DNA from 2 places in the Fusibacter sp. A1 genome. Region 2 is predicted to be linked to the other one. Evidence: a T-box and tRNA genes for the amino acid it is inferred to sense, from the RefSeq annotation. Region 2 holds a T-box; the other holds one or more tRNA genes.

Region 1 (14,742 bases), on a different contig from region 2:
AGTTTGTCGCTGAGCTGCATGAGTGAAGTGATTTTATCCTCTCCATATCCTTTTTCGCTCAACTCTTCTAGGATACCGTCCTGACCGATTTTATCAAGTTTATCGAGTGTGATCGCTACATCTTGAAATTCTTCTGGAGCGAATCCTGCTGCAGCGGTCAATCCTTTTAAGATTCTTCTGTCATTGATCTTAATGGTTAGTTCATTCAGTCCAAGCTTTGTGAGCGCGCTGCCGACTGTGTTGATCAGTTCTATTTCTGTCAGGTTTGTAGCATCGCCGATGACATCCACATCACACTGGATAAAGTTTCTGTATCGGCCCTTCTGAGGACGTTCAGCTCTAAACACGTTGCCTATTTGAATTGCTTTGAATATAGGTGGCAACTCATTTCGGTTATTGGCATAAAAACGACTGAGCGGTAGCGTAAGGTCGAATCTTAAGCCGAGATCGGTAAGTGCTGATTCTGATTCTGGGATTTGATTCAACTTCAACTTGTCGCCACGTTTTAAGATCTTAAATATCAACTTAGTGTTATCGCCACCGTCGCTGTTTTCCAAATTGCTTAAATTCTCGATTTGTGAAGTTTCGATTTCCGTGAATCCGTTTCTCGCATACTCCTCACGAATCACTTTCATCACGTATTCCCTTAAAGCCTTGTCTTTAGGTAAAAAATCTCTCATACCTTTTGGGGGTAAGTTACTAGCCATGTCAGCCTCCATATCGTTTTTAATTGAAGTTTAAATAAAAAAACCTGTCATCACTGACAGGTAGAAGTTCAAATCCCATCAGTGCACAGCAATAAGCGCTGCACTGACGTGCAAACGCGAATTAATGATGATGGACAAATATTAGGTTTTCAATGTCAATTTTTAATAATAGCATTAGAATCACCTCTGATTAGTTTGAGTATATCGCAAACGAGAACGTATGTCAAAGTTTGAGATAAAAAAAATCGGCATGAGACGGTTATGAATTTTGTGCTGATACAAGAAATAAACGGTTGAAAAGTAAGTTGAAAAATCAAAAAAAAATTAGAATGACAAGGATGTGTTTGTGCTATATAATGTAGAAAAAAATAGGCAGGATTGTGCGTCAATTCAGAGTATTTCATCTTTTAAAAAACAAACTTTTTTTTGAAAAAAACTATTGACGTAAGTTGCTGTGTGTTATAAGATGTATTTGTTGCCGAAACAGGCAGCAAGCAAGATTCCAAGGTAGCTCAACGGTGGAGCAACCGGCTGTTAACCGGTAGGCTGTGGGTTCGAGTCCCACCCTTGGAGCCAATATAACGCGGGATGGAGCAGTTGGTAGCTCGTTGGGCTCATAACCCAAAGGTCACAGGTTCGAATCCTGTTCCCGCAACCATTCAAGGCCCCTTGGTCAAGCGGTCAAGACACCGCCCTTTCACGGCGGTAACAGGGGTTCGATTCCCCTAGGGGTCACCACAACAATTCTTGGTTGATGATTACATCGGCTGAGGATTCATGGGAGCATAGCTCAGCTGGGAGAGCGCTTGCCTTACAAGCAAGATGTCATAGGTTCGATCCCTATTGTTCCCACCATCTCAATTTTTTATTGCAGACGGTAGGTTTTACGAAGTAAATACCGAGAGTCGAGGCAATAAAAAATGGTCGTTGCACAGCAACGAGAGTACATTACTGTATTTCGCACCTAGTGCGAAATTCAATAAGCGGTCCGGTAGTTCAGCTGGTTAGAACGCCAGCCTGTCACGCTGGAGGTCGAGGGTTCGAATCCCTTCCGGATCGCCAATTAATTTTATTTTGCAGACGGTAGGTTTTACGAAGTAAATACCGAAAGTCGAGGCAAAATAAAATGGTCATCGCACAGCGATGAAATTACCTTTATGTATTCAACATGCCGATGTAGCTCAATTGGTAGAGCAATTGACTTGTAATCAATAGGTCGCGGGTTCGAGTCCCATCATCGGCTCCATTTTGCGGAAGTGGCTCAGTGGTAGAGCATCGCCTTGCCAAGGCGAGGGTCGCGAGTTCAAATCTCGTCTTCCGCTCCAATTATGGTCCATTAGCTCAGTCGGTAGAGCATCTGACTTTTAATCAGGGTGTCCCGCGTTCGAGTCGCGGATGGATCACCAATTTCATTAAGTGTAAAAATCGTGTTACGATTTTTACATTCTGCGGAAGTGGCTCAGTGGTAGAGCATCGCCTTGCCAAGGCGAGGGTCGAGGGTTCAAATCCCTTCTTCCGCTCCAAGATGGCGGCATAGCCAAGTGGTAAGGCAGAGGACTGCAAATCCTTTATCCCCAGTTCAAATCTGGGTGCCGCCTCCATCAAGAAAAACTCAATCAATCGATTGAGTTTTTTTTATGTTCTCTACAAAGTTTAGTGCTACTAAACCTTGCGTTTACATTTGTGTTGTTTTATAATACTAAACATGGAGTTTGTTTATACAAAGGAGTGTTAATTTGAATATCGGGAATAAGATCAAAAGACTTAGGTTAGAGAACAATTTGACACAAGAGGAACTGGCTTCAAGATGTGACCTATCGAAAGGATTCATTTCGCTGATGGAACGTGATCTGACTTCGCCTTCCATTGCTACGCTTGTTGATATCCTAGATACGTTAGGTACTAATCTGAATGAGTTTTTCAGCGAAGAGCATGATGAGAAAATCGTATTCGGACCAGAGGATATCTTTACGACGCAAAATGAAGAACTGGGACATCAGGTTTCATGGTTGATCAGTAATTCTCAGAAAAACGATATGGAGCCGATTTTAATCGAACTTGATCCGATGGGGGTATACACCGACGAGGAGTCTCATGAAGGAGAAGAGTTCGGTTATTGTTTGACGGGTCAAATTGAAGTGCAGCTGGGTAAAAAAACATATCGAATCAAAAAGGGTGAAAGTTTCTATTATCGCTCGAATATATGGCACCGCATCTCTAATCCTTACAAACGGCCTGCGACTGTTTTGATGATTAGTACACCACCGAGTTTTTAGGAGAGTATGATGAGCAGGATAATTGAGACAAGTAAGCTTACAAAAGTATACGGTGAAGACACAGTTGTGAATGACTTGGACGTATGGATTAATGAAAATCAGTTTTTAACCCTATTGGGACCAAGCGGATGTGGTAAAACAACTACCTTGAGAATGATCGGTGGTTTTGAAAAACCTACTTCTGGAGAAATACGCTTTGATGGGAAAAGATTAAATGACATACCGCCATATGAAAGACAGATTAACACTGTTTTTCAGAAGTATGCTCTATTTCCACATCTGAACGTTTATGAAAACATCGCATTCGGTCTTAGGATAAAAAAGATTTCTGAGAGCGAAATCAGAAATCGTGTACACAGGATGCTTGAGCTCGTAAACCTGGCAGGATATGAAAAACGAAGAATCAATGCGCTAAGTGGAGGCCAACAGCAGAGAATTGCCATTGCAAGGGCACTGGTCAACGAGCCTAAGGTCCTTTTGCTTGACGAACCGCTTGGAGCGCTTGATTTAAAGCTTAGAAAAGAAATGCAGCATGAGCTTAAGGCAATGCAGCAAGAGGTAGGGATCACATTTATCTATGTCACCCATGACCAGGAAGAAGCGCTGACGATGTCGGATAAGATCATCATCATGAACCATGGGGTCATTCAGCAGATCGGGTCTCCGACAGATATCTACAACGAGCCTGAAAATGCGTTTGTAGCTGATTTTATAGGAGAGTCGAACATTATCTCAGGGGTGATGATCGACGACTATAAAGTGGCTTTTCTGGGGCATGAGTTCATCTGCGTAGATAAGGATTTTACGAAAAATGAGAACGTTGAAATTGTGATACGACCGGAAGATATCACCTTGAACGATCCAAATGGTGGAGTGAACGGTATTGTGTCTTCTGTGGTTTTCAAAGGTGTTCATTATGAGATGCTGATTGAGTCGAGCGGATTCGAGTGGCTTGTCCATTCCACAAGGATGAGGTCAAAAGGAGAAATGGTTTCGTTGAATTTCGGTCCTGAAGACATTCATGTCATGGAAAAGGTGAGCTTATGATGAAAAGATACAGTAGTGCCCCTTATTTAGTATGGAGCGCGCTATTTATCATTATTCCACTATTGATGATTCTTTTCTTGGCTTTTACCAAAACAACGGAAGCGGGATACGCTTTTTCTTTGGAAAGTGTCTTTCGACTGTTTGATCCCTTGGTGATGCGTATCGGTATCCGGTCGTTTGTTATGGCGCTTGTGGCCACAGCCCTGTGTCTGGTACTTGGTTATCCAGTCGCCTATATGTTGACGAAACTGCCTGCAAGGGTTGAGAAGTGGCTCGTGGTCCTACTTGTGCTCCCCATGTGGATGAATTTTTTATTAAGAACGTATGCGATTCAGTATTTACTTGGACCAACAGGTCTTGTGAATCAAGTGATGATGTCAATGGACCTTCCTACGCTTAATCTGCTATTCAATGAAGGCGCGGTCCTATTCGGCATGGTTTACAATTACATTCCATTCATGATTCTGCCTATCTATACGGTCATCAGTAAAATGGACAACAAGCTTATAGAGGCTGCGGAAGACTTAGGTGCTACGGGTCGACGTGTTTTTACCCATATCATTTTGCCTTTGTCGCTCCCAGGTGTGTTTTCGGGGATTACGATGACGTTTATGCCGGCAGTGAGTACCTTTGTAATATCTGCGCTGCTGGGTGGCGGCAAGTATGATCTGATCGGTAACTTAATTGAACGCCAGTTTACCCTTAGCTACGACTGGCACTTCGGGTCTGCGCTATCTATGGTACTGATGATTATCATACTGCTGCTGATGACAGTGCTTGGCCGGTTTGAAGGGGAAAGCGAAGGTGGCGGATTATGGTAAGGAAGATTTTTGACGGGGTTTTCGACTTTTTTGATAAGCCCCTGATGCAGCGGAGTTATCTTGCGCTGATCTATGCGGTCTTGTATGCTCCGATACTTATTCTGATGGTGTTCTCCTTCAATGAAGGAAAGCGCGGAGGAAAGTGGCAAGGTTTCACCTTTAAGTGGTATGGTGAACTCTTCAATGACAGCCAGATCATGAAGGCGTTATACTATACGTTAACGATCGCACTTATCGCTTCGATTGTTGCAACTTTAATAGGCACACTGGCTGCATATGGGATTCACAGGTATAAGAAGAAATGGGCTAAGAAATCAATTTTGGCGGTCAATAATATTCCGATTTTGAATCCGGATATCGTCACCGGTGTCGCCTTGATGGTCTGGTTCGCTTTTTTATTCAATGCTATTTTTGGTATCCGTAATGGATTTTTGACGCTTTTGATAGCGCATATCACATTTTGTATTCCCTATGTGGTGCTTTCTGTTTTACCTAAACTGAAGCAGATGCCAAAAGACACTGTCGAGGCAGCCATGGACTTAGGTGCAAAACCATCTCAAGCGTTTATGAAAGTGGTTTTACCAGAAATTAAACCTGGCATCGTGACAGGTGCCCTCATAGCATTTACTTTATCGATTGATGATTTTGTAATCAGTTTCTTCACCACTGGAAGTGGTGTGCAGAATTTATCCATTTCAATTTTTTCGATGGCCAGAAAGGGTATCAGTCCAAAAATCAATGCTCTTTCGACACTCATGTTTCTTGCGGTTATTGGGCTATTGATAGTCGTCAATAAAAGAAGCAAGATTGAAGACCTTTAGGAGGTAACGATGAAAAGAATTTTAAGCGTTTTACTTGTGGTTGTAATGATGTTCGCACTCACAGCGTGCGGCAGTGACAAAAAGGTACTTTATGTCTACAACTGGGGCGAGTACATGGACGAAAGTCTTCGTGAGCAATTTACCGAAGAAACTGGAATCCAAGTGATTTATGAGGAATATGCGACAAATGAGGATATGTATGTCAAGCTTAAAAATGGTGGAACACAATATGATATTGCTATTCCGTCAGATTACATGATCGAGAAGCTTATTTCTGAGGACATGCTTGAAAAAGTTGATACTTCTTTGATCGACAATTACGGTCAAATCGGTGATGCATATAGGAATTTAGCCTATGATCCAGGTAACGAATACAGTGTCCCTTATTTCTGGGGTACGGTTGGTATCCTTTACAACGAGACATTAGTTGACGATCCTGTGGACAGCTGGAACATTCTCTTTGACGAAAAGTACAAAGGGCAGATCCTGATGCTTGACTCGCAGCGCGACTCTTTGATGATCGCACTGAAACTACTTGGATATAGCATGAACACTCGAAATGAGAATGAGCTTGAAGAAGCGAAGCAGCTGCTTATGGATCAAAAGGATTTAGTGCTTGCTTATGTCGTGGATAACGGAAAAGACATTATGGTCGCAGATGGCGCCGCGTTCATGGCGACATGGAACGGTGAGGCCATCGCACTTCAGGATGAAAACGAGAACTTGAATTTCGCACTGCCTAAAGAAGGTACAAACGTGTGGTACGACGCCATGGTTATTCCTAAAGGGGCACAGAACTACGATGAGGCGATCGCGTTTATCAACTTCATGCTGGATCCTGAGAACGCCGCGTTAAATACTGACTGGGTCGGTTATTCCACTCCGAATACAGGCGCGTTTGATCTTCTTGATGAGGAAGTTCAGAATAACGAGATCGCGTATCCGAATATCGACAACTTGAAAAACAGCGAAATTTTCAATGATCCGGGCGATTTCATAGAAGTTTACAACCGCGTTTGGACGGAGATAAAACTTAAGTAGTGAAAGTTAATTCAGAATTGTGCAACTTTAGTCAGAGCTGTTGACTTATCTCAATTTCATGGTAGAATAAATATTGTTCAAGCGTTCTTAGCTCAGTTGGATAGAGTGTCTGGCTACGAACCAGAAGGTCGGGGGTTCAAATCCCTCAGGGCGCACCATGAAATAGAAAACACCGTACATGAGGTACGGTGTTTTTTTATTGTTACAATTCGAAAAAATTGCTACAATAAGAGAAAACAGTTAGGAGAGCGACATGTTCAAAAACAGAAGAAATTTCATTGAATATCTGGTACTTTCAAGTATCGCTGTTCTCATAGTCGCCTATGTCATTGTAAATTACCTTAGTATTCAGGCTTCTATCGGAAGGTTTTTTTCTGTCCTGACTCCTTTTTATATCGGGTTTGGTATCGCCTACGTGCTCAATAGACCCATATCCGCATTTGAAAAAGCACTGGGGGGCAAGAGGGGACTTATCATCGCAGTGACCTATTTAGGCTTGATATTGGGTATTTCGATGTTTTCAGCATATGTGGTTCCGCAGATCATCGACAACGGCATCTCTTTGGGGAGGGAAATCTCAAAGGGCGTCATTGCCTTGATGAAACAGTTTCAAGGGCTTGATTTTGGTCCGTACCAAGAAGTGGTCTACGAAAATCTGAACAGGATGGCTGAAATAGTGACTACGGTCTCCAACTTTATCGTGAGCAACCTGACTCAGATCTTTATCAATATCACATCGACTTTCATGAATGTATTTTTTGGTATCATCATCTCAGTGTATATGCTGCTTGATAAACATAAGGTCTTGCAGCTTTTTAAGAATGTGACCAGATCCATATTTGGAAAAGAGAAAAGTGAACGTATCATTTTTCACGCATCAGAAGTGAACACGGTATTTTCTCACTTTTTAACAGGGCTCCTGGTAGAGGCATTTATTGTCGGGATACTGGCCTATCTGGGCTTATCTGTGATGGGTGTGAGATTCGCACTGATTCTTGGACTTATCATCATGAGTACAAATGTCATTCCTTATATCGGTCCCTTTATCGGCGCGATACCGGCTGTAACAGTCACGCTAATGTATGATCCGATCAAAGCGCTTTGGGTTGTGGTGTTTATCGTCATCCTGCAGCAATTTGACGGTAACTTTATCGGCCCGAGAGTGATGGGGAACTACATCGGATTAGATCCGATTTGGATTATCCTTTCAATTACCATAGGTGGAGGATTGTGGGGCGTTCTTGGAATACTTTTAGCTATACCGACAGGTGCGATTATCAAAATAACGCTATCTAGAATGATTACAAAATATGATGAAAAACATCATCAGGTAAAAAAATAAAAAAAGACTTGCAAGTGGCCTTGTTATGTTATAAGATATACTAGTCGTTAGGCGATACGCGTTCTTAGCTCAGTTGGATAGAGTGTCTGGCTACGAACCAGAAGGTCGGGGGTTCAAATCCCTCAGGGCGCACCATAAAAGAAAACACACTGCATATGCAGTGTGTTTTTTTATGTTCATTTTTCAGTTAAATCTCAAGTTTGCCCAGAATGATCATGATTTCATTTTTTGACCCCAGCCGATTTGGATCGACGATGACCTCTGAAAGCTTAAAGTGTGATTTGAGGTCCTGTCCAAGACCTAGCTCTGGAACGATGATCTGGGTCTTGATAGTTCTTGTGCCGTTGAAGTCGCCTGTTTCATCTACTGCGTATCCAAGCTTTTCAAAGAGCGCCTGATATTCATCTGCAAGTCCTGATGATCCGTTTCCGTTGAGGATGCGTAAAGAGTATTCGAGACTGTCTTGTTGTGGATACTGGTCCGCTGTCAAGGATGTCGAGTAAAAGGCTTTAAGCTCTGAAACCGATGGTGGATCGTAGTAGTAGATGCCATCGATCCGGTTGTCCTTGCCAGGTAGCGTATGGGAGTAGATTTTGTCAAAGTCGATATGTTTGGTTGTCTGCATTAAAGCTAAAACATCGTTTAAATTTGCATCTGTCTGAACGAACTCGGATAAGGAGTTGAATACTTCTGTGATATTGAATGCCGTGTCGAGCGTGAAGACTTTTTTCAGGTATGCGCTTAAGAAGTACTGCTGCATCTCCATGCGTCCAAAATCTCCGTAGCCTGAATTGTTGTTCCCTTTTCTAAATCGGACAAGCTGTTCCGCCTTATCGCCATCAAGCAGCTGCAAACCTTCTTGTAGATTGATATGCAGATTCTGTGTGGGATCGTCGTAATTCATCGCTTGTGGAACATAGACCTCTACGCCGCCTACTGAATCGACTACTTCTTTAAATGCGTTGATATTGATCATGATCAGGTGATCGAATGAAATATCTAGTAGCTCTTCTATCGCTTTTGCTGTCAGTGAGGCTGGGCTTTCGTAATCCGCCATTTTGGCATAGGCATGAAGCTCTGTCAGTTTGATGTGCGGACTGTGGTTTCTAATCAGTTCCTGTACGTTCTCCGAGAGGTCTATTCTGTAATCCCTCGGTATGGAGAACATCGATGTGGTATTGGTGTGTGGATCGTAGTGCACTACCATCATCGAATCGGTACGGTAGCCGCTCTTATCTGTTCCAAGCAATAAGAGGTTGATTTCCTTATCGGCTTTATCATTTGTCTTTCCATCCGAGGATTGCTCATCGTTGGGATCGATAGCGACGATATTTTCTTCAATAACAGTCCTTTTAAACGTGAATTTACTGAAGTAGTGGTGGGCAACTCCATAGCTGCCTGCGAATAAGAGCATAAAGAATAATAGTGAAAACACTATTGTTTTTTTTAAGTTGTGTTTTTTCATGTTAACCCTTCTTTCCTATCTGAATAATCATCGATAAGCATATCACAACTGCTTGATTGTGTCATTCAAAATCAAAAACCGTTATCGTTTTGTTATATTTGAAAAAAGAATTGAAATTATTTACGGTCTCATGTAAAATTAAATGAACATATGAACAATCATTCATATGAAAAGAGAGGGGATCGTATGAAAAGACAATTTAAACTGAAGCATCTGACATGTTCAGGCTGTGCCGAAGCGATTCAGAGGGACTTGAAAGGTACTGATGATATCACTAATGTAAGTTTTAATTTTGCAACTGGAGAATTGACATTAGACCTGAATGCACCTATAGAGAACCTATTTGCCAAGGTTCAAAAAATCGTTCACAGTCATGAAGAAGAAGTAGAGATCATCGAGAAGGATGACAAGCGTGTCGAGTTCGTATTTTTACTTGAGGGACTCACATGTGCTGGTTGTACTGAGAAAATCATGACAGCACTGAGAAGGGACGAGGATTATGATAATGTCTCTTATCAATTCGCTACAGGTGAACTTAAGCTAGAAACAAGTATCAAGTCAAACCTCAGAAGCCGACTTCAGACGCTGATCGACGGCTATGAAGATGGTGTTACCGTTGTTCCTTCCTCAAGAAACATTATCCAAACCCAAGCGCTGACGGTAAAGAAGAAAACGCTCTTTGAATTTTCAAGAAAACAGAGGGTCACGATTGGTGCGGTGGGCTTTATCATCGGTATTTTGAGTCAAAGCTATTTGACAGGTATTGAAATCTATGCAAAGGCTCTTATGGTTTTCGCCTATCTGGTGGTCGGGTATCCTGTCATTAGAAAGGCATTTAAGAATATTGGAAAAGGACAATGGTTCGACGAGAATTTTTTGATGACCATTGCGACAGCGGGAGCGTTCATCCTAGGTGAACTACCTGAAGCGGTTGGAGTAATGCTTTTTTATGAGATAGGTGAACTGTTTCAAGACAAAGCTGTCAACCAGTCAAGGGGGGCGATTAAATCCTTGCTCGCCATAAGACCGGATCGTGCGCATCTGATGATAGAAAATGAAGAAAGGGATATAGCTCCTGAGCTGCTTAACGAAGAGGACCTAATCGTCGTAAAGCCTGGTGAAAGAGTACCTGTAGATGGTGTTATTGAAAATGGTGCGGCGTATATCGATACTTCTGCGCTGACAGGGGAGTCGGTTCCTGTATACAAGGCGGTAGGAGAAACCCTATTTAGCGGTTTTTTAGTACAGGATAGTGTGCTTACACTGAGAGTAAAGAAAGTATTCTCTGAATCGACAGCATCAAAGATCATTGATCTTGTGCAAAATGCGACAGCCAGCAAAGCGACGACAGAACAGTTTATTACAAAATTCGCTCGTATCTATACGCCGGCGGTTGTCGTATCGGCCGCTATGATAGCCCTTATTGTTCCCTTATTCACAGGATTTGATTTTAGCATGTGGATCTACAGGGCGCTGATTTTCTTGGTTATCTCGTGTCCATGCGCCCTTGTCGTATCGATACCCCTAAGTTACTTTGGTGGATTGGGTGCCGCTTCAAAGCATGGAATCCTGATTAAAGGCGGGAACTACTTAGAAGCCTTATCTGGACTTTCGCATATCGTATTCGATAAGACAGGTACGCTGACAAAGGGTGAATTTAAAGTCACAAAAGTCGAGACGTTAAACGGTTTTACCGAAGAAGAAGTACTTGAGTATGCGGCAGTGGCAGAAATTCACTCGACTCATCCGATTGCCAAGGCGATTGTTGAAGCCCATGGTAAAAGAGTAGACAAGCTGAAGGACTATAAAGAACTATCCGGTAAAGGGATTGTCGCATCTGATGAGGCCCTGGAAGTAGTAGCAGGAAAAAGAACATTCGTTGCCGAGTATCTTACAGATACTATGGATATTCATGAGTCAAACCTCACGGAAGTCTACATTGCTGTCAATAAAAAGCTGATCGGCATACTTTCGATTAGTGATTCCTTGAAAGAGGGAAGTAAGCAGTTGATTGAAAGCCTTACTGAAAAAGGGATCAGTGTATCGATGCTCACCGGTGACAAGGAAGAAGTGGCTGGCATGGTCGCTGAGGAACTTGGAATCGCCAACTATTATTCAGGTCTGATGCCTGAAGACAAGCTAAAGCATTTAGTTGAAATCATAGATATCGAAAACGGTCATACAGCTTTTGTGGGTGACGGTATAAATGACGCTCCAGTTCTTGCGCGCGCCGATATAGGTGTCGCTATGGGCGGCCTTGGATCTGAAGCTGCCATAGAAGCTGCAGATGTGGTACTGATGAATGACGATATCGAAAGAATAATCGATGCGATTGCGATTGCAAAGAGAACCCGTACGATTGTCTATCAGAACATATTTTTCGCTCTTGGAGTGAAGGTGGCGTTTCTTGTGATGGGAGTCGCTGGTCTTTCCGGTATGTGGGAAGCTGTATTTGCAGACGTGGGTGTGGCGCTACTTGCCGTGCTTAACGCATCCAGGGTCATGAAGTTCAAAAAATAGTAAAAGCCGTCGAAAAATCGACGGCTTTTTTAGCGGGCTTTACTACTCTATGATGATGATGGTTCTTGTCTGAGCATCCCATTCCACTGTTAACCCAAATGTTTCAGCGATGAAACGAAGTGGTAGGATGGTACGGCTCATGACGATTTCAGCCTGCGAGTCAAATGGAACTTCTACAAAGTCGTTTCCTGGATTTACTGTTCCGACTTTAGCCACGCTTTCGCCGATAGTCAAGATGATCACTTTGTTTTCTCTAACAATCGTTACTTCTTGCTTGACGCCATCCCATGTGACAACTGCGCCCAAACCTTCTGCGATAGATCTCACTGGAATCAGCGTACGGCCGTTTTTGATTAGTGGCGGTACGTCAAATTTGAAAGTGACATCCTCCATGACGATTGAATCGACTGGTAGTGCTGTGAATCCAGAGTATCTGCTGTAAATTCCATCTAATATGTTCTGGATGTACTCAAGTTCACCTGGTGAGTACGATGCTCTGATAAAGGCTCTAGCATCAAATCTTGCTAAGTTTATGTCTTTTCTTAATTCTTGGAGTTGAGCAAGGAGTGCCAACAAAGTCTCTGTGTCGCCTGTATAAAGATCTAGATCGATACCGCCACCAGTTGTGATGTCGATTTCAATTGCTCCTGATGTTGTAGTGCCTGGACCGTCGTAATTGCCTTCAAGCATTTCGTTGATCTGAGCGATCAGCATCTGGATTTCTTTTCGAAGCATTCTCATGTAAGCGTCGACAGATTTTCTAGTATACTGCTCTGATTTTCTAAGTGCTTTCATTTCTTGTAGCTGCTGCATACGTTCAATCTTAGTAGTGTCGCCACCGCTAGTTTGGCCGTTTCCCTTGCCGTTTCCACCGGGGGCTGCCAACACCACGAATGTGCTACTGAAAGTCATCAGTAGGGCAAGTGTTAGGGCTAAAATCTTCTTCATTATAAATCCTCCTTAGATATTTATGAAATGGATCACTTTAAGAATTGATCCTATTCATCGCTTGTTGTTGTTTTTGTTATTATTATTGTTTTTGTTGGAGTTTGGATTGACGGTTTTAGTTGGTGTCTGTCTTGATTCTTCAATTTCTGAATCGGTGTCGTTCTTATTCTGATTGTTTGATGGGTGTTCTATCTCCTTATCTGGTTTGTTACTGTTGTTAGAAGGGTGTTCGTCGTCTTTTTCAGGTGCGTTATTGTTGTTTGAAGGATTCAGTTCATCTGGCATGTTGCCTTTACCGCTTCCGCTCCCTTGGCCTTGATTGTACATTTCCTTAATCGTATCAATTGTCTGACCAAGTGGCAACATGATTTCGTCAATCACCAGGTATTCTTCGCTCATGATTTCTTGGGCCAATGAATACTGATGGACTTGACGGTTTTGGTCAGGGGTGATGAATATTACAACGGATGCTGTATTGTCCGATGCGTACTTGGTGTGAAGTCGGGGTGCTATTCCCTTTGGAGCTGAAAGCAAGACCAAAACGCTTTCGTCATCTTGATTAAAATACTCCATGTATCCAGAAATGGCATTTGTCACTGCGTCATCGATGCCTTGACCGGAAAGGGTCGACTCGATGTAGAATAAAAGATCAGTGCCGTCTTCGTTTCTGCCGTAAATGTCGATAACACGCCTGTATAGGTTGTATTCAAGCGTGATGCTCGGGTTGATGTCGATATCTACAGAGCCGACAGGGACCGCGTATGAGACTACAAATAAGATCAAAACGATAGAGAATGCCAAAACAGTTCGTCTCATCTGTCTACTCAGAAAAAAATGCTCCACTTGGTCCGAATCAATCTGTTCTCCCAATGTGGCAGAGGTGTCGTTCACTTTTTTTACAATCCCCTCAGAAGTCATCACCAGTATCTTATCGGATGACAGTCGTTCAACTACGAGGTACTTCATAAGATCAGCCCCAATCTATAAATGATTTGACTTGTGGGAAATCTTCAAAGAAGATGATCAGCTTGGAAATAATAAAGGAGCGATGTCTTTCGATGCGCTTTCTATTAAAGTCCGGCATGTTTTCAAAAGCTTTGATCTGAAGTCGATGAGTCTTGATCAGGGCCTTATATGCCGACTCACATGCGTCAAGATCTTTAAAAAGTTCTATGATATACTGTTTTGTCTTGTTCGCTTTTGGTCTCGCATGCACAAGGTCGAGGTAGTTGATATCGAATTCACGTAATCGATTGGAAAGATTAAGTATTTCAAGCTGCAATTCCTCCCTAGTGGTCAGTTTTGCAAATTCATCCACCGATTTTGCAGTGAGTTCATTGGGGTAGTTGGTGTCGACCGTTAGCTCCTCATGTGATTTTGTGCGCTTTGCGATGCGTCCATAATCATAAAGCCGATTTCTTATCACCGCGTAAACAAACGTGTTGAAAGAACCCTTGTTCTCATCGTAGTTACGAAGCGCTTCATAAAAACCGTACATCGCGATTGCATATGCGTCATCGTTGCTAACGTCGATGTGCTTATTTAGAATTCGACCGGCTATTTTTTTTATGTACTCACGATTGGAGGCAATTAAAGCGTTCAGCAAATCCTTATCATTTTGAGCATCGAGGATATCCTGTTTTATCATTGATGCACCTCTTAACTATATATACGTATCAAGTAATCATATTTTGGGGTATTTTATAGTTACCCAGTATAAAATCTCACATTCATATTTAAGAGCATAATAATTG
Region 2 (14,742 bases):
GCAGAGAGTAAGGGATAAGGGAATGGGTTGAGGGGCTAAAGTAACGCTTTATAGTGCGTTTAGTAAGCTATGGGGTTAGTACCATCTCCTGGCCTGAGACAGGAGAAAAATGCATTTGAGTGATGAAGTGTAGATATCTCAATTATGTTATAATCAGTTATAATGATCTATCAATCAATAGCCAAGTCAAGAATATGCACGGAGGTTGTTATGCTGGTACCACAGTTATATTTAAAGGGTAAATGTGAAGAAGCGATAAAGGCTTATGAGAATGCATTCAAAACCAAAGTAGCTTCAGTCCTTTACGACGAGGATAAGAGGCCTGAAAATTTTGTCGTCCATGCTGAAATGCATATTCATGATCAGAAGGTCATGATGAGTGACTGGGGTGGAAACATCAGCATGTCAACAGATAACTCGCAGCAGCTGGTTGTGATATTTAAGGAACAAGCCGAACTGGATCATGCATATGATGTACTAAAAGTCGGTAGCAAGACCGTTATTGAGAAGGGACCGACGTTTTATAGCACCTGTCTTGTTGACCTGCTTGATTCCTATGGTGTGCGTTGGTGTTTGATGATGAATGTGTAAAGTGTACCATTGACTCAGTTGTGAAGAACAGCTGGGTCATTTTTTATGGAGGTTTCCATTATGCTTTTTCTGGTAGACATAAATATTAGATTAACTTTTTATTTCACAGGTAGACTATGAGACATCTATCTTAAAAAATGGTAAAATATGAGCAATGAGTTTTTGAACGATTGTGAGGTCGAAATGGATAAAATGACATATGATGAATTGAAAGATACCCTTAAAACAGGAGATTTGATCTTGTTTTCGGGTCGATATGAAATCAGCAAGATTGTCGAGTGGCTGGAAGGCAGCAAGTGGTCACATGTAGGAATGGTCGTAAGACTTGACGGATATGACGAACCGCTTTTATATGAAGCGACCGCTTTGACCAATTTGCCGGATTTAATAGACAACAGCCATGTCACTGGACCAAAAGTGGTTAAGCTACTTGATCGGCTGCAGACCTACGGGGACGATTTAGTGCCCTATGAGCCACCGGTTTATGCTGTCAGAAGACTGGAAAACCCACTTGCAAGTGGTACAGAAGCCATTCTGGAAAAGATTCTTACACACTTGCATGGACTTCCAAATCCATCGACCAAGAGGATGATTTACGAAGTGCTGATCGGGCGCTACTTGCATATCAAGACGAGCATGAAAGATATCACCTGTAGTGGGTTTATTGCATTAACCTATGAAAAACTTGGACTGCTCAAAGGCAAAATGCCCATAAACGGCTATGTGCCATAGGATTTTTCGACAGATGGAGATCTGCAATTAATTGACAATAAACTAAGCGATGAGATCATCATCGAGCTTCCAGAAAAAGAGGTCAGATATGCGCAGTAGAAAGAGCGTGTCCGTTGCTTTGGTCGCGCTTGCGGTTGTGGTTCTACTCGTCGCACTTTTCAGTGAGACGGTCATCAGTTCGGAAAAGAGAAACAGCATCGAAGCCTATCAAGAGGTACTGATCGATGAGACTAAGGCGCTCGGTATCCAGGACATCATAAATGATAGGACGGACTCGGATTATGTGGATTACAAGACAAGCGGCGTCAGCAGCACCATCAAGGATTCAAACTATTGGATTCACATACCGCTCGTGGAGCTGAAGCTTAAGGGCGATGAGTACTTGATCGAAGTATCCAAACCACACTTGAGCCAAGTTGAGTTTTTTCAAGTGTCCAAAGAGGGCGAAGTGGTTAAAGTAATTAAAACGGGTAGAAACAGACCTTTCAGTAGTAGAGAAATCATGTATAAGAGCTTTCTGTTCGAACTCGATAGTCATCATCTGGATGGTGAGCTTTATCTTATGATCAATACGGAAAGTTATCTTCAAGCGCCTACCAAACTGTGGACGCATGACGAGTTTATCAAGGAATCAACACAAAGCAGTCTGGTGCTCGGGGTCTTTTATGGCGCCCTTGTCATAATGATCGTTTATAATAGCTTCTTAGCGTTTAGCTTAAAGGAGTTCAAGTATCTTTTTTATGTGCTGTTTGTCATCAGCTTTACTTGCCTTCAGTTGGTTTGGGACGGGTATTCCTATCAGTATGTTTGGATAAATGCAAGCTATTGGGATACTGTCGCCAATCCGTTTTTCATAAGCCAGTCCAGTTTGTGGCTGATGGCCTTTAACTGGTCGTTTTTTGAAGTGGCCACTCGATCAAAATGGCTGATCCGCGCATACCAAGCCTTCTTTATTGCAGCGGTCGCAGCAAGCGTCAGTGTTTTTGCGCTTCCTATGGCTTCCTCGATTTATGCGGGGGCTTCGCTGTCGATTGTGGCTCTGATGGTTTCGATCCTCAGTTTTGTGGTCAGCAAGCCGAAGAACAAGTCTCATTTCTTGTATATTGCGGCTTGGAGCGTGTTCTTCTATATGAGCGTTTTATCCACTATGGGTGGATTCAATTTGATCCCCTACAGCATTCTGGCAGTGCATGGTGTCAAGATAGGCATTATCATACTTATCGTTTTCTTTTCTCTGGCACTGACCTTTAAAATCAATGAAATTGAAGAACTGAGAATAGCGGAAGTGGAAAAAGGGAATTTGCTGAAAAGACTTCACATGATGAGCATCAAGACCACCTCGATAAGGAAACTGGACTCCTTGTATCAGAACATGCTTCAAGATTACAAGGAGTTCACCTCCTATGAATCGATGTTGATTTGCCTTGCCTCGGAAGATCAGACATATGACCTGATTGATCAGTTTGCCAAAATCACACGTGTGACTTTGAACACTGCGACTATTCAGATGCTAGATCAGAAAAACGCCGATGTCACAGTAGGCACGGATGATTTTTTGAAATCGCTTGGAATAACCGGTGCTGTTTCCTCGCTGATCATTCCTTTGGAATCACGTAAAAACAAAACTGGATTTGTGCTGTTGCATTCCAAAGTGCAGCGTACGGTAAGCGATCAGGTCAAGGAGCTGCTGACTGACTATACGTACCAGATTTCAATGACCATAGAAAATATTGTGCTGCTTGATCGATTGAGGCTATCGGCAGAACGTGACAGTTTGACAACACTCTATAATCGCAGAACTTTTTTTGAAAAGGCACAGAAATTATTTTCGATGGGGGATGAGGACGATAGATTTTCAATTGTCATGATAGACATCGACCATTTCAAACGTATCAACGACCAATTCGGTCATGTCGCAGGTGATAAGGTGATTGTGGATATCGCCAATCTGATGATAGGGAATTGTCCGGAGCACGCGGTAGCGGGCAGGTACGGCGGAGAAGAATTCATTATTGCAATAAGATCGAATGACAGCAAGCGTGTTGAAAAGACGATTGATGATCTGCGAAAAACGATCATGGAGACTCGGTTTGAACTCAGCGATTCGACGACTGAGCAGATGACCATTTCTTCAGGCATCGCTTTCAAGACGACTGCGACAAGGTCGCTTGATGAGCTGATCGAACGCGCCGACGACATGCTTTATCGGGCTAAGGATTCTGGGAGGAATGTAGTCATGGTCGATGAAAAGGAGTAGGCTTTATTAAAAACCACACTTGACCGACCTCCTTGTGACTGGGGGGGGGAAGCTGATCACAAGAGTAATTCTTGTACCGGTCAAGGATTTGATCCTAATCGGGGACTGAAAGGTATAAAGGACTTGAAAGCTATGATAGATGTGCTGATCAACTACATGAAAAGATTTATTGACTTGCCTGAGGAAGAACTTTATGAAATCGCTAAGGATGTTCCCATTCAAAGCTTTGAAAAGGGTTCTGTGCTGATTCGGCAGGGAGAAGTCCCTACTGAATGCTTTTTTGTTCTTCAGGGGCTCGTGCGGCAGTATGCTGTCAATGAGGATGGTAAAGAGACGACATTCAATTTTTTTACAGAAGAACAGGCGGTCGCGGTCTACAATGCTCATACCCATCAAAAAGAGTCGAAGTTCACGCTCAGGTGCTCGGAAGATTGTGTTCTGGTCGTCGGGGACCTGTCGATCCAAGATGAGATGTTCGCGCAATTTGAGGTGCTTGAAACCATGGTCAGAAAAGTTGTCGAAAACGATATCGGAGCCATGAATGAGGCCTTCACCTCCTTTGTGGCGTCGACGCCTGAGGAAAGGTTCAAAAACCTGATGGAAACCCGACCGGACTTGTTCGATCGAGTTCCGAACCATCAATTGGCAAGTTATTTGGGAATCACGCCCGAATCCTTCAGCCGTATTAAGAAACGGCTGAATCAGGAGCGTTAAAAGCCGGTGGATTGGTTTTTCCTCCCTTAAACAAGAGCCATAGACCATAACCCAGTTCGCCGACCATCATCGGAAGCATCAGGATGCTTTCAATGCTTTGAGTCGCAGTGAATAGGGGGAAGAAGTTCTTCAGCAGGTGTACGAGGGTGTAGCTGAAGCCGGCAAGTACGAGCAGGAAAGCAAGTATTCGTTGTCTGTTCTGATTAACAGCCAGTCCTACCACGAAGAGGTGTCCACCGAACAGAATAAGACCTAGCGACCAGAGACTGTCGAATGCGTCAAGGTGCTGTGTCACCTGGGGTACGCTAAGGGAGCCTGCAGTCATGGCAAGCACAACCAAGTGGTAAACCGCGAAGGAAAGAAAGAGAGTGTAGACCCCTCTAAGCAGTGCTGAGAGGGTCGCCAATTTTGAATTGATCGGTTTTAAGACCTTGTAGAAAGCCCATGTGACGATGATATCCGTGAGAATGATGATAAACCATCCAAGTAATCCTGTTTGAAACAGTGATGACGCTTGGATGTTTTTTATTGTCTGGATAGGGTTCACTACTACGACCTGCGAGTGAACAAAGCCGAAGGAGTAGAAGGCTGCGAAGGTCATGATGAGTAGTGACAGCCCCGCTATGATGGATGGTTTTCTGGTTGAGTTTGTCATTGTTGATCTCCTTTTTTATGATCATAACATGCTGCTTGTATAGTCGCATTGACTTAAGTCAATTGTTAACAGCTTTAAAGATGACTTTACGATATTTTTTTTATGCTTGACATTCATTTGAAATAAGTTTAGAATGATAAAAACTTATAGCAACGTGCTAAGAAAAGGAATAGTAAACAGAAAAAGGATGTTAGAGAGCTGATGATGGTGGAAATTCAGTATCTGTACTGTTGAAGGAAGCCTTGGAGCAGCTGCCAAAAGACAATCATGTCGTAGTAGGTTAGCCGGATGTCCCAACGTTACATGGGAGCTGAGAAATAATTTAGGTGGTACCACGGAAAACTTTCGTCCTATGGGGATGAGGGTTTATTTTTTTTGAAAGGAAGGATCTTATGACTAGGAATGCGTTGATGGCTGCTTTGTTGTTTTCTAATCTGAAATATGGACCGGAGGATTACGAGATGATCTACTCAGAACGGAATTTACCGGAAGGGGCTATGGTCACCCGGTTCGCACCTAGTCCTACAGGTACGCTTCATATCGGGCATTTGATTGGATCGTTGCTTGATGTGACACTTGCAAGACAGACCGGTGGGGCTTCTTATTTGAGGATCGAGGATACCGATAAGAAAAGGTCGATTGAAGGAAGTGTGCAGAGTACGATCGACGTGCTCGAATATTACGGTATAACATTTGATGAAGGCGCAACCGGACTGAATGACGAAACCGGCGACTACGGTCCTTATAAGCAAAGCCAAAGAACACAAATATACCATACCTTTGTAAAGAGACTCATAGAACAGGGGCATGCCTATCCCTGCTTCTGCACAGAAACCGAACTTTCTGAAGTAAGAAAAAAGCAAGAAGCGGACAAGCTGATAACAGGGTATTACGGTGAGTTTGCGAAATGCCGGGAGATGTCCTTTGAAGACGTAAAAAAAAGGATTGAACGCAAAGATGCCTATGTCATACGACTAAAGTCAAATGGGAATCTGAATAACGAGGTTGTTTTGAACGACATAATAAGAGGGGCAATAAGATTTCCTGAAAACAATCTGGATATGGTCCTGTTAAAGTCCGATGGTGTCCCCACCTATCACTTTGCCCACGCGGTAGATGACCACCTGATGAGAACAACGCATGTGATAAGGGCAGACGAATGGTTGCCGTCTTTTCCGCTGCATAAGGAGCTCTTTGATGTACTGGGATGGAAGCCACCGAATTACATCCATATCTCTCCGATCATGAAGTCGGACGGAAAGTCAAAGCGTAAGCTCAGCAAAAGGAAGGACCCGGAATCAGCCCTGACCTTTTATCTTGAAGACGGCTATCCCAGCCAGTCGGTAATCGAGTATCTGCTCAATCTGATCAATTCGAATTATGAAGAGTGGAGAGCCTGTCATCCTCTTGAAGACAGTTCTGCGTTTATCGTCGACGTGGCAAAGATGTCGTCTAGCGGTTCTGTTTTTGACTTTGATAAGTTTGTAGATGTGAGTAAGCAAACCATAGCAAGAATGAGCGCCGAAAGCGTTTACGATCAGGTTTGGCAGTGGAGCCTTCGCTACGACAATGAGTTCGCAGAACTTATGGGGGAGCACAAGCACTATATGACAACAGCACTCGGCATTGAGCGAGGTGGAGAGAAGCCCAGAAAGGACATTGCCAAGTGGTCTGATGTAAAGGAGCACATTTCCTACTTCTTCGACGAGCTTTTTTGTATGGAAAAGGTTAGCGATGAGCTAGCAAGACTCAACATGCAGCCAGAGGAGGTGGTAGAGATACTTAAGGAGTTGATTTCTAACTACACGCAAACGGACAGCCATGAGGAGTGGTACGAGCAGATGAAGAATCTTTGTGAGCGGTTGGGCTATGCGACAAGCATGAAGGAGTTTAAGAGAAATAAAGAGGTTTATCGTGGTCATTTAGGGGATCTCATGGGCATGATCCGTCTGGTGCTGACCGGCAGAAGAAATACACCTGACCTATATCAGATCATGAGTACCATGGGGATTGATAGGGTAACCAGCAGGATGGATAATGCGACTCGCATGATGACAAAAAGGTAAGGAGCGCGTGAGCGCTCCTTTTGTCTTATAGGTTGTTCAAGTAATCAAGCTTTGCTTCTTCAAACTGAAGATGGTTTTGCATCATGTTTAAGATTTCTGTAAGGGCGGATGTGACAGCTTGTGCGTCATCTGCCTCCACTGCAGCTGTTAGGGCTTCATGTACAGCTTTTGCAGCATCTTTATCTACGCCGTAGGCTTCTCTTAAGGCATCGATGTCTGATCGAACGGATTCGAAATCCGCTTTGTTTTCTTCTCTGATTGCCATCAGATCTTCTTTTGCTTCTTCTCTAGTCAATTCGCCTGATTCGACAAGTGCTTTGATCTCTTCAAAGATCGGTTCCATTTCTTCTTTATGGCTTTCTCTTAGGTCTTCTTTGATCGCATCCAGTTCTTCACGGATTTCTTGATGAGCTTCCCAGTTGGCTTCAAAGTCTTCTAGCAGGTCGGGGGCGTAGTTTTCGATGACCTCGGTCATCTTTGCCATACGCTCTTCCATGTTACCGTGCTTTTCTTTGCCGGGCTTTTCGCCTTTTTCGGGGCGGCTACCCAACTGTTTTTCGATGCCAGGTTTACCTTTAAGGTTGTCGTCTGTTTTTGCTGCGTCGAACTCGTCTGCGAATGCGAAGGTCGATAGTGCCATAATGCCTGTTAGTGCCAATGCCATAAGTTTTTTCATAAGTGAACTCCTTTCAAATGTGTGTGTTGTTTACTTCCTGGCTTAAGTATACTCGCCTTCCCATTGGGAGTTCAAAGGGCAAACTGTGGCAAAACAGTGGCAGTTGTTTTTAGTCGGTCTGGTATCTGTCAAAGCGGTCGAAGAGCATGGTGTATTGACCACGACCTTGCGTTTTAGAACGAAGTGCCGTCGCATAGCCGAACAGGTTAGACAGGGCGACCGTGGCACGAACCACCCTTCCTGATGGAATCAGTTGGATATCGGTGATGGATCCATGACGCGTGTTAAGGTCATCTATCACATCCCCCACATAGGATTCAGGCACGTGCACTTCGACGGTGAAGATAGGTTCCAATAAGACGGAATGCCCTTCTCTGAGTGCTTTTGACACTGCCATCGAGGCGGCTGTCTTGAATGCGATATCCGATGAATGGTCCGTCTGATAATCTACATCATAGAGTTCCACATGCAGGTCCACAACTTCGTATCCACCGAGGATACCGGATTGCAGCGATTCTGAAATCCCCTGCTCGCAAGCCTGAAGATATGCTTTCGGGAACTTCCTGTCATCAACCTTAAGATCAATCGTGTGTCCAGCGCCACGAGCATTAGGATGAACTTTCAGTTTGACATGACCATACATGGACTGACCACCCGACTGTTTTGATAAGGTATAGTCCACGTTGACCGGATTAAGGATGGTTTCCTTGTAGGCGACCTGCTGTCTGCCGCTGTTTACAGGAACACTGAACTCTTTTTTTAAGCGCTCGAGAATCACTTGCAAATGAAGCTCTCCCATACCCGAAATGATGGTTTGACCTGTATCGGGATGAGTGAAGGTCGTAAATGTCGGGTCTTCTTCAGAGAGCCTCTCAAGTGCGTTTTGCATTTTGATCTGTTCTGCAGGCGTTTTCGATTCGACTGCCACTGAAATGACTGGAACAGGAAACTTCATGGTTTCCAAGAGGATTGGCGCGTTCACACTACATAAGGTATCACCCGTCGTCGAATGCTTCAGACCGACAACAGCGACAATGTCGCCCGTTGCGATTTCTGATATTTCTTGTCTGTGATTGGCATGCATTTGCAGCAGTTTGCCGATGCGTTCTCTTTTGTCCTTAGTGGTGTTCAAAGCGGTACCGCCCGACTTTAGTGTTCCTGAATAAACCCTAAGGTAGGTTAACCTTCCGACATAAGAATCGGTCATGACTTTAAAAACAAGAGAAGAGAAGGGCTCAAGGTCAGAGGCTTTTCTGATGGTCTCCTCTCCTTTTAGTGTATGACCCACAATCACAGGCCTGTCCAGAGGGGATGGAAGATAATCGATCACCGCATCAAGAAGCATCTGGATGCCCTTATTGCGGTAGGCCGCACCACAGAGTACAGGTGTGATGCTCCCTGAGAGGGTGGCGAAGCGGATAGTCGATGTTAACAAATCCTGACTAATTTCATTGCCTTCAAGATACTCGATGAGCAGTTCTTCGTTAAAATCAGCTACCGTTTCGATCAGATGTTTCCTCATTTCACTTGCAAGGTCTGAAAACTCAGCTGGAATCTCTCTGACGTCAACTACTTCACCTGTATCACCAGTATTGTAGTATGCCTTCATGTCCATTAGCGAAATAATTCCTTTAAACTCCTTTTCGGTACCGATGGGTAGCTGAATAGGTACAGGTACTCCGTTCAAACGATCTTTGATGGTGGCGACAGATCGTTTGAAATTGGCGCCGATGACGTCCATCTTATTGATGAAAACCAGTCGTGGAACCCCATAATGATCGGCTTGTCGCCAGACGGCCTCGGTTTGTGCTTCGACGCCTTCTTTCGCGTCAAGTAGGAAGATAGCGCCATCTAGTATGCGAAGGCAACGTTCGACTTCTACTGTAAAGTCAACATGTCCTGGAGTGTCGATGATATTGATTTTATTTTCCTTCCAATGACAGGATGTGGCGGCTGAGGTGATGGTGATGCCGCGTTCCTGTTCCTGCTCCATCCAGTCCATGACTGCAGAACCGTTATGGACCTCACCCATCTTATGGGTCAGGCCTGTATAAAAGAGTATGCGTTCTGTGCTTGTAGTTTTTCCTGCATCGATATGAGCCATAATTCCAATATTTCTAGTGGTTGATAATGGTTGAGTTCTTGGCATACTTGTTCTCCTTCTCTTAAGATTGCTATTGTACGTTTACCCATTTATTCATAAGCTAAAAACAAGGAGTGTCTTTGAAAAGAATTAGTCTGTGCATTATTTGCGTGTTATGCGCGTAGATTGGGTGTGGAGTGACCACGGATTCGGGGTATACATCGAGAAAGGGTTTCGATCGTCAATTAGGTCAGTAAAGGTTGGAGTTGAATAGAATGAAAAAAATAGCGAAAATTTTAGTAATGGTTGCCTTACTGATGCAAATAGGGTGTCAATCCTCAACTAGCGTGACACAACCGAATGATCCGGAACCACAGAAGCCAAGTGAAGGACTACAGCCGCTTAAAGTTGCGATTATCGATGATACGGCGCCCTATGCGGATGTGGTGGATGGAGAGTATGAAGGGTTGATTATCGATATCGTCAGCGTGGCGTTCAGTCGTATGGATGTCGAGTATGAGTTCGTCGATATGCCATTCAATCGGATCATGACGCTCATGGAAGAAGGTGGACTGGATATTGCCACTGACATTTTCATCAATCCAAAACGCGAGGAGTTTCTTTACTTTCCGGTAGACACTCCGCTTGCAATTTACCCCTATGCTTTATTTAAAAGAAGCGACAAGGAGATTACCTACGATGGAAATCCAGAAAGCTTAACCGCCTATATCATCGGCACTGTCAGAGGATATTATCTAGGAAGTTTTGACAAGTACCTTGAAGATCCGGATTATACGATTATTGAATCTAAATCACCCGAGCTGAATATGAAGCAGCTTTATAACGGCAGAGTCGACTTAGCGATTGAAGTGCTGTCTACAGGAGAATCACTAGTAGAAAAACTCGGATACGGACTCGAAATCGAACCGTTACCTACGACGCTTGGGGCAAACTCGTCTTATGTGGCGTTTTCAAAACCCCTTGGTCTTGAACCTCTCATGGTGGAGTATCAAAAGACAATCAAGGAAATGTATGCCGACGGAACGCTTCAAGCTATTTACGATAGATATGGATTGCCTGTGCCTGATGGGAATTTTGAATGAAAGTAGGCGAAAAGATGAATCGGTTTACAAGACAAATCGTAAGGAATGATGAAACGTCAGTAATATTGGATCACGGTTATCATCTGGTTGAAAGCGGAATTATTTCAGGAAAGGCTGTAGAAAGACTCGCTGAGTTCGAAACATTTTTGGAACAGATGGTCGAAGAATATGAGCAGTGCGCTCAACAGCTAGAAACGATGCGAGAAAATAAAAAAGAAAAAACACTTCATTTTAAAGAAGTGTTAGGGAAGAAAATGATGATTCAGCAGGTACTCATCAAGCTGAAATGGGTGGGTATTGATGTTGAGATTGATTTTAAGTAGTCTTCTTACCTGAAGTATAAGATGAGTTGGAGCCAATGATGGGATTTGAACCCACTACCTGATCATTACGAGTGAACTGCTCTACCGACTGAGCTACATTGGCATATTGTATATCTACCAAAAAAGCAAACTAAATAACGATATCGGCAAAAAAAATCCCCTTAATTCTAAATTAAGGGGATTTCGTCGATAGTGGAATGTGTAGCAGATTAAATCAATTGAATCAGAGATTCCAATTCTTCAGATAAGACTTTCGCCTGTTCGAAATCGGTAGCCTGAAGTGCAGAAGCGATTTTAGTCTCGACCTCTTTCTTCTTTTGCTCGATGTCCAAATAGTCTCTGTCGAAATGGCTGGCGAAAATCATCTTCTTGAATTTTCGCATCGTCATTTTTCGAATGGTCTTATCGTCGATGATCAGAACATAATCCATGCAGTTGATAATCGAGTAGTAATCGTGCGAGATCATCAGAACCGCACCTTGATAACCTTCGATCGCCTTTTCGAGTGCGAGCTGCGAATAGGTGTCTAGGTGGCTTGTCGGTTCATCAAGTAGCAATAGGTTTGCTTTTCCTGCTGAAACCTTGGCAAGCTGAAGTATGTTCTTTTCGCCACCGGATAATGAGGCGATCTTCTGATCGATCATTTCTCCGTGGAAGCCGTAATCGGAGACATAGGCCCTGATCGCACTTGAAGTTTTAAATCCTGCGTCGAAGAACTCTTCCAAAATGGTATTGGACTCATTGAGTATTTCGCCTTGTATTTGAGACAAGTAGGCGATTTCAATGTTTTCATCCAGATCGATGGCAGGGTGGCTGTTCTTGACAATGTCTTTGAACAGCGTCGTTTTGCCAGTGCCGTTTGCACCGATAAGCGCCACTTTGTCATTCGATTTAATTTCGAAGTTGACGTCTTTAAGCAGCACTTCGTCAAATGAAACGCTGTAGTCGCTGACTTTTAAAGCGACAGTTTCTTCTAGGATGTTTTTTGTGCTCAGTTCGATGTAGGGCTGTTTGATTTCTACAAACGGAGCCTTGATTCTTCTGGCTTCGAGTCGCTCCTGAAGTTTCACTCTTGCTTTCAGTGATCTGCCATGACCCGATTCATCGTTGTTGGTCGCGATGAATCTAAGTTTTTTGATAAGGATATCGTTTCGTTCTATTTCCTCGTCATCTGCAAGCGCTAGCTCTTGCATTTCGATTTTAGTCTGTAGCAATGTGAAGTTGTAATCGATATATCTTCCGTCGAACTCTTGTAGTTCCTTGTTTTCAAGATGAATGATCTTGTTGAAGCAATGATTAAGCAGGTACCTGTTATGGGTGATGACCAGTAGGATTCCCTTGTGCGCATTGATCAGTTTTTTCAGAGCGTTTAGGTTTTCAAAGTCTAAGAACACATCAGGCTCATCCATGATCAGTAGATTAGGAGCGGTAAGCATCTCCTTGATTACTTGGATCAGTTTGAATTCGCCACCGCTGAGCTCGGATACCTTCAAATCCTTATGCTTCATAAGGTTTGCAAGATTCAACTTTTTATTGATCTCACTTTCAACAGCATCCCCACCAATCGCGTCGTAGGCATCAAGCGTTTGCTGATATTTTTCAAGCAAAACTTCAATATCCGATGACGTCTCCATTTGGGTGCAGATCGCCGCAATTTCATTTTGCAGTCTAATCGCGTCGCCACCGATATATTCGAAGACGGTCGTTTCTTCTTTGTTGCCAAGTTGTGAGAACTGACTCACATATCCGATTCTGCAGCTTGGATCTATTTCCAGAAATCCATCGTACATATACCTTTCCGGGTCCATGATGATATCGATCAGTGTACTTTTCCCGCTGCCGCTCGTTCCGATGAACGCGCAGTGCTGGCCGTCTTCCAAAGTAAATGAAATCTTTTCATATAGATCTTTCTGCGGAAATGAGTAGGACAAATTGTCTACTTTTATCATTTTTATTACCTCTCTTTATCACTAAAAAAGAGCTTACATAATAAGCTCTCAAGTATAACCTTCCCGATTGAATTTTTACAATTGGGTATTATGTACGAACGCAGTCTTATAGATTTACCGTTGGTAGCATATCACTTTTTAGCGAATCAGTCAATCAGCAAAAATGATCGGTCATTTAATAGTAGCGAAAGCGCAAGAAAGCCTCTCGTTTATTGTTCCTGATTTTGATGTGTGATATATTAAACTGTAGATAGGTAGGCTAGGGATTTATGTAGGACAGATGCTGAAATTGCTGGCTGATGTTACGTAGAAGAAGCTAGAGCCGAATGGAGATGCTCATATGATATGGAACAAATTGAAAAAACAATTGGAAAGCTTTCTTTGCCCGGCGCTTATAGGCAAAGTGGAATATCTACCATCCGGTTACCGGTATCTACCGGATAAGGTCATTCAGTGTTATCTAACGGTGGATAAGGAGGAAGTGTTCAATACCTCTAAAAAAAGCCTGTCTTTCCAGTGGTACGGTTCGGAGCAGGAGGTTAAGAGCGACACAGGACTTAAGGTGACAGTCACTCCCGAGGAGGTTAGCGCAGTAAAGAAGGTGCTAAACGAAAACGTACCCGAAGATCGGCTTGCAAAGATAGCGGGAGACAGAAAAGCAGCGCAGCTAGCAAAACAGATCTACGCGTCACAAGGAAACCTGTTCAAATCCGATTTTCAAAAGAAAGCAGTTTTATTTCTGTCGGAATCGATTGAAAGCAGTCTGGATAGTGACGATATTCTACTCAACGTACTGGCGATCATCGATAGGCGAGTTGGAAAGAAACGACTGTTATCAATGAAGGAAACCATACAGATGAAGCACCCTGTGGTAAGGTATTTTTACGATTTAAGAGTAAGCTGATCTGCCGGTGAAGAGTTTCACTTGTCATTTTTGTTTGATTTAATCAGGCGTATTTGATATGATAGGCTTTGTATCATGAAGGAATCGCATCCTATTCGGAGTCAGAATTTAACAGAAAGTTACCGAGGTTAATCGTGGATAATCAAGAAAAAACACACAAACGGCGGGTTAGGTATAAAGGGACACATCCTAAGACGTTCAAAGATAAATACAAGGAACATCAGCCAGAAAAGTATGCGGATACGGTGGCAAGGGTGATTCAAAAGGGAAGTACTCCCGCAGGCATGCATATTTCCATATGTGTGAACGAAATATTGGACTTCCTGCAGATAAGACCGGGTCAGATAGGTCTTGATGCGACACTTGGGTACGGAGGTCACTCGCGTGAGATGCTACAGTGCCTAGAAGGCAATGGTCATCTGTATGCACTGGACATCGATCCCATCGAGCTCCCCCGAACAAGAGAGCGTCTACAAAATCTTGGATTCGGACCGGAGATACTGACAATCAAACAATTGAATTTCGCAAATATCGATCAGGTGATTCCAGAATCCGGACCACTGAATTTTGTACTTGCCGATCTTGGCGTATCCTCTATGCAGATCGACAATCCTGAAAGAGGATTCTCCTATAAGACAGAAGGGCCGCTTGACCTGCGACTGAATCCAAACAAGGGTATCTCGGCTGCG

The links. A T-box is a leader RNA that pairs with one kind of tRNA and senses whether it is charged. The one in region 2 lies ahead of gltX (glutamate--tRNA ligase), so its partner is inferred to be a tRNA-Glu.
Region 1: it has a tRNA-Glu gene. The T-box ahead of gltX (glutamate--tRNA ligase) is inferred to sense a tRNA for this amino acid. The anticodon was not compared.

What each region holds. Positions count from the first base shown of each region.
Region 1 is NZ_QQWI01000012.1:4,925-19,666, forward strand. Features, by position in the region: gene hisS (histidine--tRNA ligase) at 1-707, opposite strand, end outside; tRNA gene DWB64_RS15575 (tRNA-Asn) at 1,209-1,283, shown strand; tRNA gene DWB64_RS15580 (tRNA-Met) at 1,290-1,365, shown strand; tRNA gene DWB64_RS15585 (tRNA-Glu) at 1,371-1,445, shown strand; tRNA gene DWB64_RS15590 (tRNA-Val) at 1,487-1,562, shown strand; tRNA gene DWB64_RS15595 (tRNA-Asp) at 1,693-1,769, shown strand; tRNA gene DWB64_RS15600 (tRNA-Thr) at 1,878-1,953, shown strand; tRNA gene DWB64_RS15605 (tRNA-Gly) at 1,958-2,032, shown strand; tRNA gene DWB64_RS15610 (tRNA-Lys) at 2,038-2,113, shown strand; tRNA gene DWB64_RS15615 (tRNA-Gly) at 2,156-2,230, shown strand; tRNA gene DWB64_RS15620 (tRNA-Cys) at 2,235-2,308, shown strand; gene DWB64_RS15625 (helix-turn-helix domain-containing protein) at 2,444-2,983, shown strand; gene potA (spermidine/putrescine ABC transporter ATP-binding protein) at 2,990-4,030, shown strand; gene DWB64_RS15635 (ABC transporter permease) at 4,027-4,851, shown strand; gene DWB64_RS15640 (ABC transporter permease) at 4,845-5,672, shown strand; gene DWB64_RS15645 (PotD/PotF family extracellular solute-binding protein) at 5,682-6,713, shown strand; tRNA gene DWB64_RS15650 (tRNA-Arg) at 6,795-6,871, shown strand; gene DWB64_RS15655 (AI-2E family transporter) at 6,967-8,055, shown strand; tRNA gene DWB64_RS15660 (tRNA-Arg) at 8,114-8,190, shown strand; gene DWB64_RS15665 (LCP family protein) at 8,243-9,520, opposite strand; gene DWB64_RS15670 (heavy metal translocating P-type ATPase) at 9,707-12,040, shown strand; gene DWB64_RS15675 (copper amine oxidase N-terminal domain-containing protein) at 12,083-12,988, opposite strand; gene DWB64_RS15680 (hypothetical protein) at 13,043-13,954, opposite strand; gene DWB64_RS15685 (sigma-70 family RNA polymerase sigma factor) at 13,959-14,636, opposite strand.
Region 2 is NZ_QQWI01000017.1:26,468-41,209, forward strand. Features, by position in the region: gene DWB64_RS17845 (VOC family protein) at 211-591, shown strand; gene DWB64_RS17850 (hypothetical protein) at 775-1,323, shown strand; gene DWB64_RS17855 (diguanylate cyclase) at 1,412-3,580, shown strand; gene DWB64_RS17860 (Crp/Fnr family transcriptional regulator) at 3,713-4,294, shown strand; gene DWB64_RS17865 (DUF4386 domain-containing protein) at 4,266-4,949, opposite strand; T-box leader at 5,100-5,305, shown strand; gene gltX (glutamate--tRNA ligase) at 5,342-7,015, shown strand; gene DWB64_RS17875 (hypothetical protein) at 7,041-7,691, opposite strand; gene fusA (elongation factor G) at 7,801-9,840, opposite strand; gene DWB64_RS17885 (ABC transporter substrate-binding protein) at 10,050-10,877, shown strand; gene DWB64_RS17890 (hypothetical protein) at 10,874-11,200, shown strand; tRNA gene DWB64_RS17895 (tRNA-Thr) at 11,228-11,303, opposite strand; gene DWB64_RS17900 (ABC-F family ATP-binding cassette domain-containing protein) at 11,410-13,149, opposite strand; gene DWB64_RS17905 (hypothetical protein) at 13,490-14,053, shown strand; gene rsmH (16S rRNA (cytosine(1402)-N(4))-methyltransferase RsmH) at 14,188-14,742, shown strand, end outside.